One region of the Streptomyces cyaneofuscatus genome, then DNA from elsewhere that is predicted to be linked to it. Evidence: riboswitches for the same ligand, from Rfam matches in the RefSeq annotation. Region 1 holds a riboswitch; the other holds the start of a gene.
The links. Region 1 has a riboswitch for glycine ahead of gcvT (glycine cleavage system aminomethyltransferase GcvT). Riboswitches for the same ligand answer to the same signal wherever they lie in the genome.
Positions count from the first base shown of each region.

Region 2: another riboswitch for glycine. It lies ahead of gcvP (aminomethyl-transferring glycine dehydrogenase); the one in region 1 lies ahead of gcvT (glycine cleavage system aminomethyltransferase GcvT).

Region 1 is NZ_CP137002.1:2,176,750-2,181,156, forward strand. Features, by position in the region: gene R2B67_RS09035 (enhanced serine sensitivity protein SseB) at 75-845, opposite strand; gene R2B67_RS09040 (AAA family ATPase) at 916-1,614, opposite strand; glycine riboswitch at 1,779-1,876, shown strand; gene gcvT (glycine cleavage system aminomethyltransferase GcvT) at 2,057-3,172, shown strand; gene gcvH (glycine cleavage system protein GcvH) at 3,293-3,670, shown strand; gene glyA (serine hydroxymethyltransferase) at 3,697-4,407, shown strand, end outside.
Region 2 is NZ_CP137002.1:7,202,759-7,207,165, forward strand. Features, by position in the region: gene R2B67_RS31795 (MerR family transcriptional regulator) at 1-607, shown strand, start outside; gene R2B67_RS31800 (DNA polymerase IV) at 706-2,154, shown strand; gene R2B67_RS31805 (PRC-barrel domain-containing protein) at 2,076-2,447, opposite strand; glycine riboswitch at 2,605-2,702, shown strand; glycine riboswitch at 2,703-2,834, shown strand; gene gcvP (aminomethyl-transferring glycine dehydrogenase) at 2,896-4,407, shown strand, end outside.

The DNA of each region.
Region 1 (4,407 bases):
TACGTTCCGTGGCTTTCGCGCCGTACGTTCAGTGGCCCTCGCGCCGTACGTTCCGTGGCTTTCGCGCCGTACGTTCAGTGGCCCTCGCGCCGGTAGAACGGGCGCACTTTCTCCCGCATCCAGTCGCCCACCAGGTCCTGGGCCACGTCCAGCAGGACCAGGTTCACCGGCCAGGGCACCTCGATCCGGCCGAGCGCCCGTCCCAGGGCGTCCATGGGGGCGCTCTGGCCCGCGCCGTCCCAGGTGGCGAACTCGACGCCGACGAAGAGGACGGGGTCGCCGCCCTCGATGCTGGCGAGCGCCCGGCGGGCGGTGGAGACCACGCCGGTGGCCTCGAACTCGGCGGAGACGGCGGCGAGGAAGTCGACCGGGTCGTGCTGCCAGTCCGGTTCGTACAGCTTCACCCGGCCGCCGCTGGCGGGCCCGTCCAGGGCGGTGCGGCCGGCCCGGCAGAGCTCGGCGACGGCCGGCGGCGGCAGCGGGATGCCGACCGCGCCGCCCGGGTTCACCGCGATGCCGACCTGCGGGGGCAGGCCCCGGGCGAAGTCGCGGGCGGGGGCCACGGCGAAGGACATGTGGCTGCCGACGCAACTGAGGAACTGGCCCTCGGAGCTGAAGACGGGGACGTACGCGGCGCCGTCGATGTCCATCATCGGCAGGTCGAGGTCGGCGCTGGCGGGCGAGCCGCCGGCCGGCAGCGGGACCCAGACCGAGCTGCGGCCGAGCACCTCGACCAGGCGGCCGCCCGCGTCGGCGACGCCGAGGGAGGCGGTCAGCACCTCTTCGAGCTCGTTGGCGGGCCACGCGTGCTGGGGGTGCGCCTGGACCGGTGCCGGAATGTCCACTGCCTCTGTGCCTCTCTCAGCTGTCGTCGCCGGGCTGTCGCCGCTGGGCTGTCGCCGCTCGGCCAGAACCCTAACCGGCGCGGGCGGCCGGGGGCTCCCCGTCGCCGAACGAGATCCGGCTGAGCGCGCTCGCGGCCTCCCGGTCCAGCAGCACCGCCGAGGCGCAGCCGGGGGGCAGCGTGCCCTGCTCGGTGTCGCGGATCAGCCGGGCCACCGCGTGCCGGTGGCGGGCGAAGGCGTACCCGGAGACGCCCCGGCCGCGTTCCCGCTGCCCCTGGCGGGCCGTCGCGGGGTCCACGTCGAGCAGGAGCAGGTGCAGGGTGCGGCCCCGGCGCACGGCGTGCAGGGCGAGCCAGCGGCGTACCCAGGTCTGCGTACCGCAGTCGTGGACGACCACGGACGCGCCGGAGCGCAGGACGGCCCAGAGCCCGAGGTAATGAGCGGCGCGGACCAGGGGGCGGTAGAGGGCGTACGGCAGTAACGGGGGCAGGGCGGCGGCCCAGCGGTCGCGGGTGTCCTGGGAGTCGATGGCGGGGCCACTCACGGCCTGCCGGATCAGGGTGGACTTGCCCCCGCCGGGCAGCCCGGAGACGACCACGATGTCACCGGGGGTGAAGTCGAGGCTGTACGGGCCGTGGCCGGTGCGCCCGCGCAGATCGCGTACCACCGGCGCACGGGGTTCCAGCAGCTCGCGGCCGGGTGCGCCGGGCTGTGCGGGCATCGCGCCGTGCGCGGTCCCCGCGGTCGGTACCGACCGCTGCAACGCCATCGCCCATCCCCCTGCTGTCGGGCCACCCGAGCCTGCCCCTGAAGTGTAAAGAAATGGCAAGGCTCCACAACCGTCCTCGCTGTTCGCGCAAGCGTTGCCGACCGGCCTCCCCACTCTGCCGCAAGGCGTGCGATGATGACCCCGCCAACTGCATACCGGCCGTTCGAATCCGCGCGGGAGAGTTCCGGCCACAGTGTGAGCCGGGCGCCGAAGGAGCAAGATCCTCCCTTGAATCTCTCAGGCCCCGTACCGCGTGGATGAGGCAGATCTGAAAAGCGAGCCGCCCTGCGGCTCCACCCAAGGTGCAAGCCGAGCCCTGTGACCAGGGGCGCCCCTCTCCAGGGGCATACCCCGTCAGGGGCTATCGGCGAACCTCTCAGGTTCCGATGACAGATGGGGAGGATTTTCCGTCCTGACGTCGTCATGCCCTGGAGCCGTATCCATGAGCACTGCCCCCCGTCTCACCGCCCTCGACGCGCTGCACCGCTCGCTCGGCGCCACCATGACCGACTTCGCGGGCTGGGACATGCCCCTGCGGTACGCCAGTGAGCGCGACGAGCACAACGCCGTACGGACCAGGGCCGGGCTCTTCGACCTGTCGCACATGGGCGAGATCACCGTCACCGGACCCGAGGCCGCGGCCTTCCTGAGCTACGCGCTGGTGGGCAACATCGCCACCGTCGGCAACGGCCGGGCCCGCTACACGATGATCGTCCAGGAGGACGGCGGGATCGTGGACGACCTGATCGTCTACCGCCTGGCCGAGACGGAGTACATGGTCGTCGCCAACGCGGGCAACGCCCAGATCGTGCTGGACGCGCTGACCGAGCGGGTCGGCGGCTTCGACGCCGAGGTGCGTGACGACCGGGACGCGTACGCGCTGCTCGCGGTCCAGGGCCCCGAGTCCCCCGCCATCATGAAGGCCGTCACCGACGCCGACCTGGACGGGCTGAAGTACTACGCGGGCCTGCCGGGCACGGTCGCCGGGGTCCCGGCGCTCATCGCCCGTACCGGCTACACCGGCGAGGACGGCTTTGAACTCTTCGTCGCGCCCGAGCACGCGGAGGCCCTGTGGCGGGCCCTGACGGAGGCCGGTCAGGCGCACGGGCTGATCCCCTGCGGCCTCTCCTGCCGGGACACGCTGCGCCTGGAGGCGGGCATGCCGCTGTACGGGCACGAGCTGACGACGGCCCTGACCCCGTTCGACGCGGGCCTGGGCCGGGTCGTGAAGTTCGAGAAGGAGGGCGACTTCGTGGGCCGCGAGGCGCTCCAGGCCGCCGCCGAGCGCGCCGAGACCGCCCCGCCGCGCAAGCTGGTCGGCTTGATCGCCGAGGGCCGCCGGGTCCCCCGCGCGGGCTTCCCGGTCGTCGCGGACGGCAAGGTGATCGGCGAGGTCACCTCCGGCGCCCCCTCCCCCACCCTGGGCAAGCCGATCGCCATGGCGTACGTGGACGCGGCCTTCGCCGCGCCGGGCACCGAGGGCGTGGGCGTGGACATCCGGGGCACGCACGAGCCGTACGAGGTCGTCGCGCTGCCGTTCTACAAGCGCCAGAAGTGATATCCCGGAAGAACCCGGGCCTCTCGCTCCACTCGGGCGTCACGGAAGTGACGTACCTCCGTCTCACACCGTAAGACCACCGTTCATCAGCACTCCCCCGCGTACAGGAGAATTCAGGTCATGAGCAACCCCCAGCAGCTGCGGTACAGCAAGGAGCACGAGTGGCTGTCGGCCATCGAGGACGGCGTGGCCACGATCGGCATCACGGAGTACGCGGCCAACGCGCTCGGTGACGTCGTCTACGCCCAGCTTCCGGAGGTCGGTGACACGGTGACCGCGGGCGAGACCTGCGGTGAGCTGGAGTCGACCAAGTCCGTCAGCGATCTGTACTCGCCGGTGACCGGTGAGGTGACGGCGGCCAACCAGGACGTCGTGGACGACCCCTCGCTGGTGAACTCCGCTCCCTTCGAGGGCGGCTGGCTGTTCAAGGTGCGCGTCACGGAGGAGCCGGCCGACCTGCTCTCCGCCGACGAGTACACCGCGTTCTCCGGCAACTGAGACCTGAGACCTTAAGGGACCCCCTGATGTCGCTTCTGAACTCCTCCCTCCACGACCTGGACCCGGACGTCGCCGCCGCCGTCGACGCCGAGCTCCACCGTCAGCAGTCCACCCTCGAAATGATCGCCTCGGAGAACTTCGCTCCGGTCGCGGTCATGGAGGCCCAGGGCTCCGTCCTCACCAACAAGTACGCCGAGGGCTACCCCGGCCGCCGCTACTACGGCGGCTGTGAGCACGTCGACGTGGTCGAGCAGATCGCGATCGACCGGATCAAGGCCCTGTTCGGCGCCGAGGCCGCGAACGTCCAGCCGCACTCCGGTGCGCAGGCGAACGCCGCCGCGATGTTCGCGCTGCTGAAGCCGGGCGACACGATCATGGGCCTGAACCTGGCCCACGGCGGTCACCTGACCCACGGCATGAAGATCAACTTCTCCGGCAAGCTCTACAACGTGGTCCCGTACCACGTCGACGAGACCGGTGTCGTGGACATGGAGGAGGTCGAGCGCCTCGCCAAGGAGTCCCAGCCGAAGCTGATCGTGGCCGGCTGGTCCGCCTACCCGCGCCAGCTGGACTTCGCCGCCTTCCGCCGCATCGCGGACGAGGTCGGCGCGTACCTGATGGTCGACATGGCCCACTTCGCGGGTCTGGTCGCGGCCGGTCTGCACCCCAACCCGGTGGAGCACGCCCACGTCGTCACCACCACCACGCACAAGACCCTCGGCGGTCCGCGCGGCGGC
Region 2 (4,407 bases), 5.0 Mb from region 1:
TACGGCGGCGGGTGGGCCGTATCCGCAGCACGGCAGTGGAGCCGACCACGCCATCAGGCAGCCGGTTCAGCCGGCCGCGGTGGCGGCGGGCGGCGTGGCAGCGGCGAGCGATGCCGGCGACATCGGCTATCGCGGACCGACGGCGTGCGCGGCGGCGGGGATCACCTACCGCCAGCTGGACTACTGGGCGCGTACGGGGCTGGTGGAGCCGAGCGTGCGGCCGGCCTACGGGTCGGGGACCCAGCGTCTCTACAGTTTCCGGGACGTGGTCCTCCTCAAGATCGTCAAGCGGTTCCTGGACACCGGGGTCGCTCTGCAGAACATCCGCACCACGGTCCAGCACCTGCGGGCCCGGGGGTTCCAGGATCTTGAGCGCATGACGCTGATGAGCGACGGGGCGACGGTCTACGAGTGCTCATCACCCGACGAGGTCGTCAGCCTTCTCCAGGGTGGTCAGGGCGTCTTCGGGATCGCCGTCGGCGTCGTCTGGCGCGATGTGGACGCGGCGCTCTCCCAGCTCCACGGCGAGCGGGTCGACACCGGTGAGACGCTCATCGGCAACAACCCGGCCGACGAGCTGGCCCGGCGCCGCAACCGCGCCGGATGAGCGGCTGAGGGCACAGGACGGTACGGAACGGGGCGGCCCGGCACTCCACGGAGTGCCGGGCCGCCCCGTTGTCAGTGGTGTAGGGCAGCATCGACGGTGTGAGACCCGCGCCGACCATCCTTCACCTGGACATGGATGCCTTCTACGCCTCGGCGGAGCAGGCGGCCAAGCCCAGCCTGCGCGGAAAGGCGGTCGTGGTGGGCGGCCTCGGCCCCCGGGGGGTCGTCGCCACCGCCTCGTACGAAGCACGGGTTCTGGGCGTGCACTCCGCGATGCCGACGGCCCAGGCCAGACGGCTCGCGCCGAACGCCGCCTATCTGGTGCCCCGCTTCTCGCTCTACCGGTCGGTGAGCGAGCAGGTGATGGAGCTCCTGGGGCGGCTCTCGCCGCTGGTGGAGCCGCTGAGTCTGGACGAGGCCTTCGTCGACCTGGAGGCGGGCGGGGTCGCGGACGACACGGTGTCGGCGCGCAGGACGGGGGAGCGGCTGCGTACGGCCATCCGGGAGGTGACCGGGCTGAGCGGGTCGGTCGGGCTCGCCGGTTCCAAGATGCTCGCCAAGATCGCCTCCGAGCAGGCCAAGCCGGACGGGCTTGTGCTCATCGAGCCGGGCACCGAGCGCGAGCTGCTCGCCCCCATGTCGGTGCGGACGCTGCCGGGCGTCGGGCCCGCCACCGGGGACCACCTCCGGCGCGCCGGGATGACCACCGTCCACGACCTCGCGGAGGCGGGGGAGGCGGAGCTCGTACGGCTGGTGGGCAAGGCCCACGGTCATGGGCTGTACCGGATGGCGCTGGGGCTCGACGACCGGCCGGTGGTCGCCGAGCGGGACGCCAAGTCCGTATCGGTCGAGGACACCTTCGATGTGGACCTGCACGACCGCGTGCGGGTGCGCGCCGAGGTGGAGCGGCTGGCCGTGCGGTGCGTGGAGCGGCTGCGGTCCGCCGACCGGTCGGGGCGCACGGTGGTGCTGAAGGTGCGCCGCTACGACTTCTCCACCCTGACCCGCTCCGAGACCCTCAGGGGCCCCACGGACGACCCCACGGTGGTCCGGGAGGCGGCCGCGCGGCTGCTGGAGGCGGTGGACACCACCGGGGGCGTACGGCTGCTGGGCGTGGGCGTCACGGGGCTCGCGGACTTCACGCAGGAGGATCTGTTCGCACAGGCCGCGGACGCCCGGGAGCTGGCGGCCCGGGCGGAGGTGTCCGAGAAGCCGGTCACGGAGGACGACAAGCCGGTCGAGGAGGAGCCCGAGAGCGCCGAGCAGCTCGCCGCCCGGCGCTGGCCCGCCGGACACGACGTACGCCACACGGCGCACGGACACGGATGGGTGCAGGGGAGCGGGGTGGGCCGGGTGACGGTCCGGTTCGAGGAGCCCGGCGGGCCGGTCGGCCGGGTCGTCACGTTCCGCGTCGACGACCCGGAGCTGAGCCCCGCCGATCCGCTGCCGCTGGTCCGCGACCCGGTCGACTACTCCTCCTGGCCGGCCAGCCTGCCGAAGTCACGGTCGGGGCCGGCCTCCGCCGCCGGCGGGGAGTCCAGACCGTAATGGCGGTAGAGCTGCAGCTCCTGCTCCGGGGAGAGGTGCCGCCCGACGCCGAAGTCCGGGGCGCCCTTGATCAGCGTGCGGTCGAACGGGACCCGCAGCTCGTCCTCGACGAACTCGCTCGGCTCCAGCGGGACGAAGGCGTCCCTGCTGAACAGGCCGGTGCGGACGGCCGCCCACTCGGGCACGCCCGTCGCGTCGTCGAGATAGACCTCATCCACCGTTCCGATCTTGGCGCCCTTGCGATCGAAGGCCTTGCGGCCGATCAGGCGGCGCGGATCGATGTCGGTCTGCACGGTGCCTCCTACTGGTCCCACTGCCTGAAAGGTGGTCCTCTGTCACTTCAGGGGTGATCCCCTGTCGCTATACCAGCACCAGACAAGTGCAGATCCGTGGCGTCGGCCACTCGAGGACTCCACGGGGATGGCCGCTGGTAGGCTGGCAGGCGGCTGCTGACCCCGTGCGGGAGAGTCCTCCGGTGCAGAATCCGGAGGCGCCGAAGGAGCAAATCCTCCCCGGAATCTCTCAGGCCCCCGTACCGCACGGACGAGGTCACTCTGGAAAGCAGGGCGGGTTCGTGCGGGCAGATGCCGGGACGGATTCGACCCTCACCGACGGTGAAAGTCGGCACGCCCCCGGGCGGGCCGGTGAAGCTCTCAGGTTGAGATGACAGAGGGGGAGGCCGTTCGGGCACCCGCGCCGTGGTGCCCCTCGCAGGTCGTGACAGACCAGGAGGCCTCCACCATGACCCCCCGTCGCACTCCGCTCTCCCAGCTGGAGCAGGGCATTCCGTTCGAGCAGCGCCACATAGGGCCCGACGCCGAGGCCCAGGCGAAGATGCTCGCCCAGGTCGGCTACGGCTCCCTCGACGAGCTGACCGCCGCCGCGGTGCCCGACGTGATCAAGAGTGCGGAGGCCCTGAACCTTCCCTCGGCGCGCACCGAGGCCGAGGTGCTCGCCGAGCTGCGGTCGCTGGCCGACCGCAACAAGGTGCTCGCCCCGATGATCGGCCTCGGTTACTACGGCACCTTCACGCCCCCCGTCATCCTGCGCAACGTCATGGAGAACCCCGCGTGGTACACGGCCTACACGCCGTACCAGCCGGAGATCTCCCAGGGCCGCCTGGAGGCCCTGCTCAACTTCCAGACGATGGTCGCCGAGCTGACCGGCCTGCCCACCTCCGGCGCCTCCCTCCTCGACGAGGGCACCGCGGCCGCCGAGGCCATGGCGCTCGCCCGGCGGGTCGGCAAGGTGAAGAACGGCGTCTTCCTGATCGACGCCGACACCCTGCCCCAGACCATCGCGGTCATCGAGACCCGCGCCGAGCCGACCGGTGTGGAGGTCGTCGTCGCCGACCTCAGCGACGGCATCCCGGCCGAGATCGCCGAGCGCGGCGTCTTCGGCGTCCTGCTCCAGTACCCGGGCGCCTCCGGTGCCGTCCGCGCCATCGAGCCCGTCATCGAGCAGGCCCACGAGCTCGGCGCGATCGTCACCGTCGCCGCCGACCTGCTGGCCCTCACGCTGCTCACCTCGCCCGGCGCCCTCGGCGCCGACATCGCGGTGGGCACCACCCAGCGCTTCGGCGTGCCCATGGGCTTCGGCGGCCCGCACGCCGGCTTCATGGCGGTCCGCGAGAAGTTCGCCCGCTCCCTGCCCGGCCGCCTCGTCGGCGTCTCCGTCGACGCCGACGGCAACAAGGCCTACCGCCTGGCCCTGCAGACCCGCGAGCAGCACATCCGCCGCGAGAAGGCCACCAGCAACATCTGTACGGCGCAGGTGCTGCTCGCCGTCATGGCCGGGATGTACGCCGTCTACCACGGCCCCGACGGACTGCGCACGATCGCCCGCCGCACCCACCGCTACGCCACGATCCTCGCCGAGGGCCTGCGCGCCGCCGGCGTGGACGTCGTGCACGGCGACTTCTTCGACACCCTGACCGTCAAGGCGCCCGGCAAGGCCGCGGAGATCGTCGCGGAGGCCCGCGAGCGCGGGGTCAACCTCCGCCGTGTCGACGCCGACCATGTCTCCATCGCCTGCGACGAGACCACCACCCGGTCCCAGCTCTCCGCCGTCTGGGCCGCCTTCGGCGCCGACGCCGACATCGAGGCGCTGGACGGCTCGGCCGCCGACGCGCTGCCCGAGGGGCTGCTGCGCTCCGACGACATCCTGACCCACCCGGTCTTCCACCAGCACCGCTCCGAGACCGCGATGCTGCGCTACCTGCGCAAGCTCGCCGACCGTGACTACGCGCTGGAC